DNA from 3 places in the Mesorhizobium sp. M7A.F.Ca.US.007.01.2.1 genome. Region 1 is predicted to be linked to each of the others. Evidence: predicted binding sites of a transcription regulator. Region 1 holds the regulator's gene; each other region holds the start of a gene.
What was found. The regulator PhoB, encoded in region 1, activates phosphate uptake and scavenging genes when phosphate is short. The targets are predictions, from matches to a motif close to TGTCATNNANCTGTCAT.
Positions count from the first base shown of each region.

Region 2: a site for PhoB is predicted at 1,965-1,981, ahead of EN949_RS20100 (YdcH family protein). Genes of this name have one in related genera too.
Region 3: a site for PhoB is predicted at 2,181-2,197, ahead of phnF (phosphonate metabolism transcriptional regulator PhnF). Genes of this name have one in related genera too.

Region 1 is NZ_RZQP01000027.1:15,403-19,468, reverse strand. It holds gene pstA (phosphate ABC transporter permease PstA) at 1-366, shown strand, start outside; gene pstB (phosphate ABC transporter ATP-binding protein PstB) at 384-1,202, shown strand; gene phoU (phosphate signaling complex protein PhoU) at 1,229-1,936, shown strand; gene phoB (phosphate regulon transcriptional regulator PhoB) at 1,953-2,642, shown strand; gene EN949_RS07745 (ROK family protein) at 2,659-3,906, opposite strand.
Region 2 is NZ_RZQP01000112.1:7,954-12,019, reverse strand. It holds gene EN949_RS20115 (substrate-binding domain-containing protein) at 1-213, opposite strand, end outside; gene EN949_RS20110 (TIM barrel protein) at 255-1,244, opposite strand; gene EN949_RS20105 (DUF465 domain-containing protein) at 1,609-1,812, opposite strand; gene EN949_RS20100 (YdcH family protein) at 2,052-2,231, shown strand; gene ispG (flavodoxin-dependent (E)-4-hydroxy-3-methylbut-2-enyl-diphosphate synthase) at 2,566-3,819, shown strand; gene EN949_RS20090 (lytic transglycosylase domain-containing protein) at 3,825-4,066, shown strand, end outside.
Region 3 is NZ_RZQP01000047.1:30,154-34,219, reverse strand. It holds gene EN949_RS11665 (carbon-phosphorus lyase complex subunit PhnI) at 1-1,027, opposite strand, end outside; gene phnH (phosphonate C-P lyase system protein PhnH) at 1,029-1,640, opposite strand; gene phnG (phosphonate C-P lyase system protein PhnG) at 1,640-2,101, opposite strand; gene phnF (phosphonate metabolism transcriptional regulator PhnF) at 2,251-3,000, shown strand; gene EN949_RS11645 (zinc-binding alcohol dehydrogenase family protein) at 3,078-4,066, opposite strand, start outside.

The DNA.
Region 1 (4,066 bases):
GTGCCGCCGTCGATCCGCTCGGCAGCTCTCGGCCTTGGCGCCTCCAAGATGCAGATGGTGTTCCAGCACATCCTGCCGCTTGCCGCGCCCGGCATCCTCACCGGCACCATCATCGGTCTTGCGCGCGCGCTCGGCGAAACCGCGCCGCTGCTGTTGATCGGCATGGTCGCCTTCGTCGCCGATCCACCGACGACGCCTTTCGATCCGGCCACCGCGCTGCCGGTGCAGATCTATATGTGGGCGAACGAGGCCGAACGCGCCTTCGTCGAGCGCATGTCCGGCGCCATCATCATCCTGCTCGTCTTCCTCATGGCCATGAACATCACCGCGATCGTGCTTCGGCGTCGGTTCGAGCGGCGCTGGTAGAAAAAAGGCATTTTGGTATGAACATCATGACCGAACAGTCCCTTGAAAACGCAGTGGGCGACAAGATGAAGTCGAACGAAGTGATCAAAATGCGCGGCGACAAGGTCGGCGTGTTCTACGGCGAGAAGCAGGCGCTGTTCGACGTCGATCTCGACGTCCGCCTGAACCAGGTGACGGCGCTGATCGGCCCCTCCGGCTGCGGCAAGTCCACCTTCCTGCGCTGCCTCAACCGCATGAACGACACCATCGATTCAGCACGGGTAACCGGCAAGATCACGCTCGACGAAGAGGACATCTACGACAAGAACATCGATGTCGTCGAACTCAGGGCGCGCGTCGGCATGGTGTTCCAGAAACCCAATCCGTTCCCCAAGTCGATCTACGAGAACGTCGCCTATGGGCCGCGCATCCACGGATTGGCCAAGCGCAAGGCCGACATGGATCAGATCGTCGAGTCCAGCCTGAAGAAGGCGGCAATCTGGAACGAGGTGAAGGACCGTTTGCAGGAACCTGGCACGGGTCTTTCCGGTGGCCAGCAGCAGCGCCTGTGCATTGCACGCGCCATCGCCGTGTCACCCGAGGTGATCCTGATGGACGAACCGTGTTCGGCGCTCGACCCGATCGCCACCGCTCGTGTCGAGGAACTGATCGATGAACTGCGTCAGAACTATACGATCGTCATCGTCACCCATTCGATGCAGCAGGCAGCGCGCGTGTCGCAGCGCACCGCGATGTTCCATCTTGGCTATCTGGTCGAGGAGGGCGCCACCGACAAGATGTTCACCACCCCCGACGACAAACGCACCCAGGACTACATCACCGGCCGGTTCGGCTGATCTCTGGCATATGAGGGACGAAGATCATGGGTGAACATACCGTCGCATCTTTCGATGAGGATCTGGAGCAGATCAGCCAGCTGATCCGCGACATGGGCGATCTCGCCCGCTCGATGGTCGGTGGCTCGACCAGGGCTTTGCTCAATTCGGACAATGCGCTGGCGCAGCGGGTGGTTTCCGACGACGCCATCATGGATGCACGCCAGCGCGAGCTGGACGATCGTGCCATCACGCTGATCGCCAAGCGCCAGCCAATGGCCAACGATCTGCGCGCGGTAGTCGGTTCGATCCGCATGGCCGGCGACCTCGAGCGCATCGGTGACCTTGCCAAGAACATCGCCAAGCGCGTCGGCACTGTCGGGCTGAGCGTCACGCCGCACGACCTTTCGCATTCGATCGACGCGATGGCGCAGCTGGTGCTGATCCAGGTGCAGGGGGTCGTCGACGAGTATGCCGCCGCTGACGCGGCAGCGCTTGCCACGCTCAGAAACAATGATGAACGCATCGACGTCAAATACACATCGGTGTTCCGCGAACTGCTGACCTACATGATGGAAGATCCGCGCAACATCACGGCGTGCACGCACCTGTTGTTTTGCGCCAAGAACCTCGAGCGGATCGGCGACCACGTGACCAACATCGCCGAAAATGCCTATTATGTTTTGACCGGCACGCAGTTGCCAGCCAATCGTCCGAAGCAGGACGAGACGGCAATGTCCGCGCCAGCGGCATGACAGGGGTGACCAGCCGATGATCGCGCCACGCATCATGGTGGTGGAGGATGAGGAGCCGCTAGGCGTGCTGCTCCGCTACAATCTCGAATCCGAAGGTTACCAGGTCGAGGTGGTGACGCGCGGCGACGAGGCCGAAATCCGGCTGCAGGAGAACGTTCCAGACCTTCTGGTGCTCGACTGGATGGTGCCTGCGGTTTCCGGTATCGAACTCTGCCGCCGGCTAAGGATGCGTCCCGAGACCGAGCGGCTGCCGATCATCATGCTGACCGCGCGAGGCGAGGAAAGCGACCGCGTGCGCGGCCTCTCGACCGGTGCCGACGACTATCTGGTCAAGCCTTTCTCGACGCCGGAGTTCATGGCCAGGGTCAAGGCGCTGCTGCGCCGGGCCAAGCCGGAAGTGCTGTCCAGCGTGCTCAAGGTCGGCGATATCGTGCTCGATCGCGAGTCGCACCGTGTCTATCGCAAGAAGAGCGAGATCCGGCTCGGGCCGACGGAATTCCGCCTGCTTGAATTCATGATGCGCCATCCAGGCCGCGTGTTCTCGCGCAGCCAACTGCTCGACAATGTCTGGGGCGAGACGATCTACATCGACGAACGCACGGTCGATGTGCATGTCGGCCGGCTGCGCAAGGCGGTCAACAACGGCCGCATGCCCGATGTCATCCGCACCATCCGTGGGGCGGGTTACGCCATTCGCGAGGACTGAACTCCCTCGTTTGAACTCACGCCACGTTCTTGCCGCCGAAACCGGATCTCGCCTGCACGCCCGGCGCAAAAATCTCCTGATCGACGAAGATCAGCGCCCGCATGGCGCAGCCTTCGCGGATCAGCGGCAGTTCGTTCGGCTCGGTGTCGAAGGAAATCGACTTGGAATGCTGGCCGCCGGCGGTCTGGGCAATCGCTTGCCGCAATGCCGGCTCGATCAGGTCGAAGGCGGCGGCGCTGACGCCGACCATGGCGACGGGGGCCGGATCGATCAGCGCGAACAGGCTGCCGAGGCCGTAGCCGAGCACTTCGCCGGCCTTGCGATAGGCTTCCCGTTCGGGTCCGTCCCTTTCGCGGGCGGCGGCAGCCAGGGCGCGCATGTCGGCATCGCTGACATCGGCGACGGGTTCTGCATCCTCGCCCATCTGCCGCGCGTTGCGCCAGATGGCATAATTGCCGGCATAGGCTTCGACGCAGCCGCGCCGTCCGCAGCGACACAGCGCCCCGTTCGGCCGATGAATCATGTGGCCGAATTCGCCGCCCGAGGAATGGGTGCCGGTGAACAATTCGCCCTTCAGCACCAGCCCCATGCCGATGCCGTGCGACAGGAGGATGGCGATGAAATCGTCGCGGTAACGATCGGGGTCGCGCCAGCGCAGCGCCACCGCCATCATGTTGCAGTCGTTCTCCATAATGGCGGGGATGCCGAACTCCTCTTCGAATATGTCGGCGAAGGCGATGTCGGTGTGCGGCGTGATCGGCGACCACAGCATGGAGCGGGCACGGGTGTCGGTGATGCCCTGGACGGCCAGCGCGATGCGGGCGATGCTGCGCACGTCCAGGTCGGGATCTTCCAGGCGGCGCCGCACGATTGCCGTGCACTCACCGATCAGCGAGTCGCGCGACATCGTCAGCGTGTCGAGCCGACGCTGTTCCTCGGATATTACCTGGCCGGCATAGTCGATGACGGCGACCGAGAGGAAGTTCAGCGACAGCACCACGGTCATTACCGCGGCCGCTTCCGGATTGAGGCTGAGGCCGACCTGCGGACGGCCGCGTTTGAGCGAGCCGGCCTCGCTCGGCTTGCTTTCGGTCAGGATGCCTTCGACGATCAGGTCGGATGAGATCGCCGAGATCGTCGAATGGCTGAGGCTTGTGGTTGCGGCGATCTCGGTGCGCGACGGCTGTCCGGCGCGGCGCACCGCCGCGATCACCATCGCGCGGTTGCGGCGGCGCAAATCGTCGTGGCGGATTCCGACCGACATGCTCTTTCATATCCTCCCGGTCGCCGCGGTTCTTCCTGCCCTGGAACGCTGTCGGTGACGCGGTCAAATACTGGCAGAAGCCGCGCGCCGTGTCATTTATTTATTCCGAGGCCCGAAAAAAATTCGAAACGACATCAAAATCCATCAGAATCGATGTTGA
Region 2 (4,066 bases), on a different contig from region 1:
GCGCCAGTATTCATTGGTCAGCGTCTTGGAGACGGCGCCTGCCTTGGTGCCTTCGGGCAGCTTGGGGAACGCGCCGAATTTGGCCTCGACCTGCGACCAGTCGATGCGGTCCTTTTCCGTGTCGGAATTGAGCGGCGCGAGGTCGGCCGAAAAGGCAGAGCCGATCGACAGCGCCATCAGTGCGGCGGTAGCCGTGGCAAGCAGAAGTTTCATTGTATTCCTCCCTTGTTGAAAACGATAATGGTGCGCATGCCTCAGCTATCCGGCCCGAGCATGATTTCCTGGATGATGGCCTGCGACGTCACCGCATCCTGGCTGTCCATGGCGGCGGACAGGCGATTGTCCTGCCCCAGCCGGTCGACGACGCGCAGCATGCGCTTGACGGTGGCGATGTTGACTTCGCACTCGCGCACCGGATCGAGCCCGGTCATGTCGGGGAACGTGTCGAAATAGATGGCGCCGGCGTAACCGTCGCGGCGAATCTGCCTGAGCAACTCGATGGTCTGCAGCGTGTGCACCGCGCCGACCATCAGGCCGTCGTCGCGCTTGGCGTAGCCGTCGTTCAGATGCACGCCGAGCAGCTTGCTGTGGCGCGCCACCAGGGCCGCGGCAAAGGCCGGCTGTTCGTCGGCATAGAGCACATGGGCGAAATCGAGGGTGACGCCCAGATTGGGCAGGCCGACATCGCGGATCGCCAGCAAGGTCGTCGCCGCATCCGGCATCAGGCTGTAGGAGCGTGGTTCGTTCGGTTTGTACTCAAGGCTGATCTGACAGTCGGGATCATGCGCGGCTACTTCACGAATCCCATCGATTTCGTGTTGCCAAAGCGTCACATAGTCGGCCTGGAAGGCGTAGTCGAAGCCATCCTGGCCGAGCCACAGCGTCATCAGGCTGGCGCCGGCCTCACGCACGGCATCGATGCCGGCTTTGGTCAGGTCGATGGCCTCGCGGCGCACCGCCGGATCCGGATTGGTGAATGCGCCGAGCTTGAAGGCGGGGTTGGAGTAGTAGCGCATGGCAAAGCCATTGATGGAAAGCCCGAGATCGCCGAGTTTGAGGGCGATTTCCGCAGGCTTTTCACTGACATGGTCGGGAAAGTTGAGGTCGAGATCGGTAAGCCCGCCGACCTTGGCGGCGCGCGCCGCCATCTGCAGCAGCGACGGCTTGCCGGTAAGATCAGGCCATTCGGCCTGCGGCCGCGAGGCAAAGGAATTCAGGCGCGTGGCGAAACGAGTGGCTGTCATGGTCGATCCTTCAATCGTCATGACTTCACATAAATACAAATATTTGTAAAGTTATTGTTTTGAGGGGCGGGCGGTGAGCTGTGTCGACGGCCGGGGCTGAGCCGCGCGAAGGCGCAGGTTTCCCAGCGGCGTCGCCGGACAATCCGTCAGAACGGTGGGATCACTGACCGAGAGCGTGCGACGAAGCCGTCGAGTTCGAGGTGCTCCATGTGCGAGATCGCCCGGCAGGACGCGCCGTCGCGGCTAGTGCACCGGCGAAAAAGAGCCCAACGATTGACCGGCCAAAGGCACCGTCACACGACCGCGCAGGGAGATGCAGATCGCCGCTGCCTGGCGCTCGATCAGCGTCAGCACATCACATCGTTCACGCAATGATGTCGGGAATGATCTTGTCTTCCAGCGCCATCAGCCGGTCCTTGAGGAACAGCTTCTTCTTCTTCATGCGCTGGATCTGCAGCGGATCGCAGGCCATGGCGATCATCGCGTTGATGGCTGCATCGAAATCGGCGTGTTCCTGCTTCAGGCGGGAAAATTCGAGGCGAATATCGGCCTGTTCCTGATCGGACATTCTCTACCGTCTGCACGTCTGCGGCGCCCAAAGCTGGGCCTGATTGGGCGGGGCCGGGTGTTTTGTCACCGGCGTGCAGCCCATATCACATTTCACAGTGTCGTGGAATGCTACCACGGATCATTCGACATCGCCCGCGGAAGGTGACACACTGTCACCGTGCCGTCACAGAAGCGAACCTGCGGTGGACGCGCCGTGACGGTTGCAATCGAGGAAAACCATGAAAGGGAGAACCAATCATGTCTCTTGCATCCCATCTTGATGAGTTGCAGCGGAAACACGGCGACATCGAACGTGAAATCGATGACGCGATGAATCATCCATCGGTCGACGACCTCGAAATCGTGAATCTTAAGCGACGCAAGCTGGCACTCAAGGACGAGATTGAAAAACTAAGAGGAAAACCGACCACGCATTGATGCCCTCCTGACATAGCCGCGCGGTATCCGCGGCCTCTTTTCCCGGCGGCTCCCCGCCGCCGGCGTGGAGAGGTTTGATTTCCCAGCACGGTCTGTCAGCCGAAGCTGGACTTGCACCCGGCTTAATATCCGCTTCGGCCGTCGCCCGTTTCGCCAGATCATCGATTGTTTTTGGTCGTTGGCGACGTGCCGATTCGGGCCAGTGGCGACCTGTCGCCATTGACAAGCCATCTTTGCTCCTCCACCTCATGCCCGGACCTCAGCGCATCGGCCCGGGGCGTCGTTGTGCGCCCATGCAGGACACAAGATGCTCCAGAGACAAAAGGCTGCCGGCATGACCGGATATTTTTCCTCTCCTTTCCCCCGCCGCACCTCGGTCGGCGTCGATGTCGGCGGCGTGGTCGTCGGCGGCGGCGCGCCCGTTGTCGTCCAATCGATGACCAACACCGACACGGCCGATATCGACCAGACCGTCGCGCAGGTCGCAGCACTGCACCGGGCCGGCTCCGAGATCGTGCGCATCACCGTCGATCGCGACGAGAGTGCCGCCGCCGTACCGCGCATTCATGAGCGGCTTCAGCGGCTTGGCATCAACGTGCCGCTGGTCGGCGATTTCCACTATATCGGCCACAAGCTCTTGGCCGATCACCCGGCCTGCGCCGAGGCGCTGGCCAAATATCGGATCAACCCCGGCAATGTCGGCTTCAAGGACAAGAAGGACCGGCAGTTCGCCGACATCGTCGAGATGGCGATCAGGCATGACAAGCCGGTGCGCATCGGTGTCAACTGGGGCTCGCTCGACCAGGAGCTTTTGACCCGGCTGATGGACGACAACCAGGACAAGGGTTTTCCGCTGACGGCGCAAGAGGTGATGCGCGAGGCGATCGTGCAGTCGGCCATTCTCTCGGCCGAGATGGCGGAAGAGATCGGCCTTGGCCGCGAGAAAATCATCCTGTCGGCCAAGGTCAGCGGCGTGCAGGACCTGATTGCCGTCTATGCCGAGCTCGCCACCCGCTCCAACCATGCACTGCATCTCGGCCTGACTGAAGCCGGCATGGGCTCGAAAGGCATCGTCGCTTCGTCGGCCGCCATGGGCATCCTGCTGCAGCAAGGCATCGGCGACACCATCCGCATCTCGCTGACGCCGGAGCCGAATGGCGACCGCACGCGCGAGGTGCAGGTTTCGCAGGAATTGCTGCAGACGATGGGGTTCAGGCAGTTCGTGCCGATCGTCGCCGCGTGTCCCGGCTGCGGCCGCACGACCTCGACCGTGTTCCAGGAGCTCGCTCAGAACATCCAGGCAGATCTCAGGAAGAACATGCCGGTGTGGCGCGACAAATATCCCGGCGTCGAGAACCTCAAGGTCGCGGTGATGGGTTGCATCGTCAACGGCCCGGGCGAGTCCAAGCATGCCGATATCGGCATTTCGCTGCCCGGCACCGGCGAGACGCCGACGGCGCCTGTCTTCGTCGACGGCAAGAAGGCGGCGACGCTGCGCGGACCGTCGATCGCGGCGGATTTCGAGAAAATGGTCGCCGACTATATCGAACAGCGGTTCGGTCGCGGCGGCAAGGCCGCGGCAGAGTAGGTCAAATGCAGCGTTTCCTGTGGGCGACGCTGGTCCTGCTGTGTGGGCTAGTCTGGTCGACACTGGCTCAGGCCGATCCGCCGCAATCCGCCAAGCAACGGCTTATCGACAAGGTCTGCAACCTGATCCAGGCGCATGCCGACCAGAATGGTTTGCCCAGGGATTTCTTCGCCCGGCTGATCTGGAAGGAGAGCCGTTTCGATCCCAACGCCGTCAGTCCCGTCGGCGCCGAAGGCATTGCCCAGTT
Region 3 (4,066 bases), on a different contig from region 1:
GTTCGGCCTGGAAATCGACATAGTGCGGCAGCTTCAGATGCTCGACGAAGCCGGTCGCCTGGACATTGTCGGAGTGCGAGATGACGAACTCCTCGTCCTGGGCCGCGGCGACGACATCCTCGCCGAGCTCCTTCGCGCGCAGCGCCCGGTCGCAGAGTGCCACGGCCATCGCCTTGCGTTCGCTCTGGCCGAAGACCAGGCCGTAGCCGCGGGTGAATTGCGGCGGCGCCTTGGCTGAGCCTTTGAACTGGTTGACCATCTGGCATTCGGTGACGCGGACAGTGCCGAGCGGCACCGAGAAGGGCAGTTCGGGCACGTCGAGCTCCAGCTCGACTTCGCCGATGCGGATCTCGCCGACGAAGGGGTGATTGCGGGCATAGCCGCGCTGGGTGGAATAGCCGAGCGCCAGCAGGAACCCTTCATCGCCGCGTGACAGCGCCTGCAGGCGGATGTCGCGCGCCATCGGGAATTCGAGCGGCTCGCGGGTGATGTCGCCGGGGACATGGTCCTGCGGCATGTCGCCATCCGGTTCGATCAAGCCTTCGCGGGCGAGGATCGCCGAGACGCGCGGCATGGCTTGCGCTTCCGTGTCGCGCAGCAAGGGCTCGGCGACATCGGCGCCTGCGGCAAGCTCGGGATCGAGCAGCCGGTGGGTGTAGTCGAAGGTCGGTCCGAGCAACTGGCCGCCGGGCAGATCCTTGTAGGTCGCCGAGACGCGCCGCTCGACCAGCATGTTGGCGGTGTCGATGGGCCTGGAGTAGCCGAAGCGCGGCAGCGTGGTGCGGTAGGCGCGCACCAGGAAGATCGCCTCGATCATGTCGCCGCGCGCCTGGACGATGGCGAGCGCGGCCAGTTCACGATCATAGAGCGAGCCTTCGCTCATCACCCGGTCGACGCCGAGCGCCAGCTGCTCGACGATCTGGTCGAGACGAAGGGCGGGCACCGAACGGTCGCCACGCCGGCGGTCGGCCAGCAGGCTGTGGGCGTTGGCGATTGCCGCTTCGCCGCCTTTTACCGCGACATACATCTTACGCCTCCATCGTCTTGATGCGCGTCGTGCGCGGCAGGCAGGCAATGCCGCCTGATGTGGCGAGGATGATGTCGACGCCGCGCGGAAAGCGCTTGATATTCTGCTTCCACTGCTCGACGAAATGGCGTGGCATCTGCGCCGGCGCGATCGTGGCGCTGGTTTCGATGCCGGGACCTTCGAGCAATAGCGGCGTGCCGGAGACCAGATCGCTGACCTGCAGGATCAGCGTCGTCGAGCGGTCGGGATAATCCTGCGTGCCCTGCGAAAAGCCATCGAGCGCCATCATCTCGGCAGGTGCGGCGATCAAGGCGAAATGCGCATCGGCCGGTGTGTTGGCCAATGGCGCGCCGGTATGGAAACCAAGCCAGGATCTGATCGCGGTGGAGGCCTGCAAAGCCGGGTCGAGCCAGAGCGGCGTGTCGTTGTCGCACAGCGCCAGCGCTATGGCGCCGGCGGTAGCCGAGAGCGGCGCCGGCGGGCGGGCGAAGGCCGGCAGCGGCTGCACGCTGCCCGGCCGCGCCATTGCGTCCATCACGGCGCGGAACACGGTCTGGGCGTTGAAGACCGGATCGGCGAACCCGCCCTCGATCGATTGCACAGCTGCGTCCATCAGTCTTCTCCGCGAACCATGGTGAAGAAATCGACCTTCGTTGCCGCCGTCTCGGCGCGGCGTTTTTCGTGCGCCATGGTCAGAGCCGACCGCAGAGGCGCTATCAGTCCGGTCTCGACCTCATTGCGGCGGGCAGGGTCCTGCCATAGGGCGTCGGCGATAGCCGCCAGCTTCGCCTTCTGCTTGTCGCGGCCAAGCGCATAGCAATGGCCGACCTGTCCGGTGGGTAGCCTGACTGTGGCGCGGGTGACGGTCGCCTCGCCGACATTGAAAGGGGCGCCGCCGCCGCCGATGCGGCCGCGCAGGGTGACCAGGCCGGTTTCGGGGCCGCGCAACAGTTCAGCGTCCGAAGGCAGTCCGGCCTCATTCCAGAGCCGGACGATGTCATCGCCGCTGGATTGCGCAAGGGTTGCCATGGCGGCCTTGCGCTCGGCCTGGTGGCGGGCTTCCTGTCCTCGCATAAGCTATCGTCCTCGTGGCCAAATTTGTCTATTGATATAGACAACTATACAAATTATACCTATTATCTAACGGGTGTCCATGACGGGTGGATGACAGCGATAGAAGACTGGGCGCTGGAAGACTGGGCGCTGGAAGGTTGGGGGCAATGATGGTCGGGCGGCTGTTAGCGGACAGCATCGAGCGGCGCAGTGGCGTTTCGCTGTGGCGGCAGATCGCCGACAAGATCCTGCATGCGATCGCCATCGGCGATTTCACGGAGAATGCAGCGCTGCCGCCGGAGGTGGCGCTGGCAGAACGCTATGGCGTCAACCGTCACACGGTGCGCAACGCCATATCAGCCCTTGTAAGGGAAGGCGTGCTGCGGGCCGAGCAGGGGCGCGGCACCTTCGTACTGTCGCGCAAGCGGCTGTCCTATCCGATCGGGGCGCGCACACGGTTTTCGACAGGGCTGCAAGGGCAAACGACGGAACGGCACATCGTCCTGCTCGCCTCGTCGGTCGAGCCGGCCAGCCAGCGCGTCGCCGAGGGACTGGGTCTTCCCAAGGGAGCCGATGTGATCCGGTTGGAAACGCGCGGCGAAGCCGACGGACGGCCGGTGTCGCGCGCTGCCGGCTGGTTCGAGGCCCGGCGCTTTGCCGGCATCGATGCCGCGATGGCGGAAACAGGCTCGATCACCGCATCGCTGGCGCGGTTCGGCATAGACGACTATCTCAGGCAATCGACCGTGCTGTCGGCGCGCCATGCCGATGCGGCGGACCTTGCCGACCTCGACCTGCAGCCGGGCGCCATCGTGCTGGTCACGGTTGCCGTCAACGTCACGCCGGACGGCCAGCCGATCCAGTTTTCCGAGTCGCGCTTTCCGGCCGAACGGGTGGAGCTGAAGCTGTCGGCGCTGTAGGGAGTGCCCGGCCCAGCTCGGCCGCATTCACTTGCCAGCGGCGGCGCATTTGAGGACCGGCTTCGCCGCCTGCCATGTTATAACCCCACCTCGATCACAGCCTTGATCAGGCCGGATTTCTCATGCGCCCAACGAGCCAGATCGCGCGGCGTGGCGGCGAGTGTGGTGCGGTGTGTGACGAGCTTGGCCAGTGGTACGGCCCCGTTGCGGATCGAGGCGGCGACATGGTCGAAGTCGGCGCGCAGCGCGTTGCGGCTGCCGATCAGCGTCATCTCGCGCTTGTGGAATTCCGGATCGGAAAAGCTGATGTCGTCCTTGACGACGGAGACCAGCACCAGCGTTCCGCCATGCGCGACATGGGCGAAGGCCGACTGCACCGACTGGGTGTTGCCGGTGGCGTCGAAGACCACATCGAAGCCTTCGCCTGATGTCGCTTCCCTGATCAGATCGGGCACCGCGCCGCGCGAGCCGTCTAGGGTCTGGAAACCAAGCTCGTTTCCAGCGAAGGCGAGCCTTTCACTGCTCATGTCGAGCAGCGTCACGTCGAGCCCGGCGATGCGGGCGAAGATGGCGGTGCCGAGCCCGATCGGGCCGGCGCCGATGACCAGCGTGTGGGCGCCGGGGTCGGCGCGGGCGCGCCGCACGGCATGCGCGCCGATGGCCAGGAACTCGACGGCAGCGGCGTCGGCCAGCGAAAGGCCGTTGGCCGGATAGAGATTTTGCGCCGGCACCAGGATGCGTTCGCACATGGCGCCGTCGCGATGCACGCCAAGCACCTCGATCCTGACACAGCAATTGGGCTTGCCGTGCCGGCAGGCGATGCACTTGCCGCAGGAAAGATAGGGGTTGACGACGACGGGCTCACCAATGGCCAGTTCGACGCCTTCGCCGGTCTCCATCACGGTACCCGAGACCTCATGACCCATGATGCGGGGATAGGCGAGGAACGGGTGCTTGCCCTCGAAAATGTGGTAGTCGGTGCCGCAGATGCCGACATGGCTGACCGCCACCAGCGCCCAGCCGGGAGGCGGTGCCTCGGGTGCGGGCCGGTCTTCAAGGACAAGAT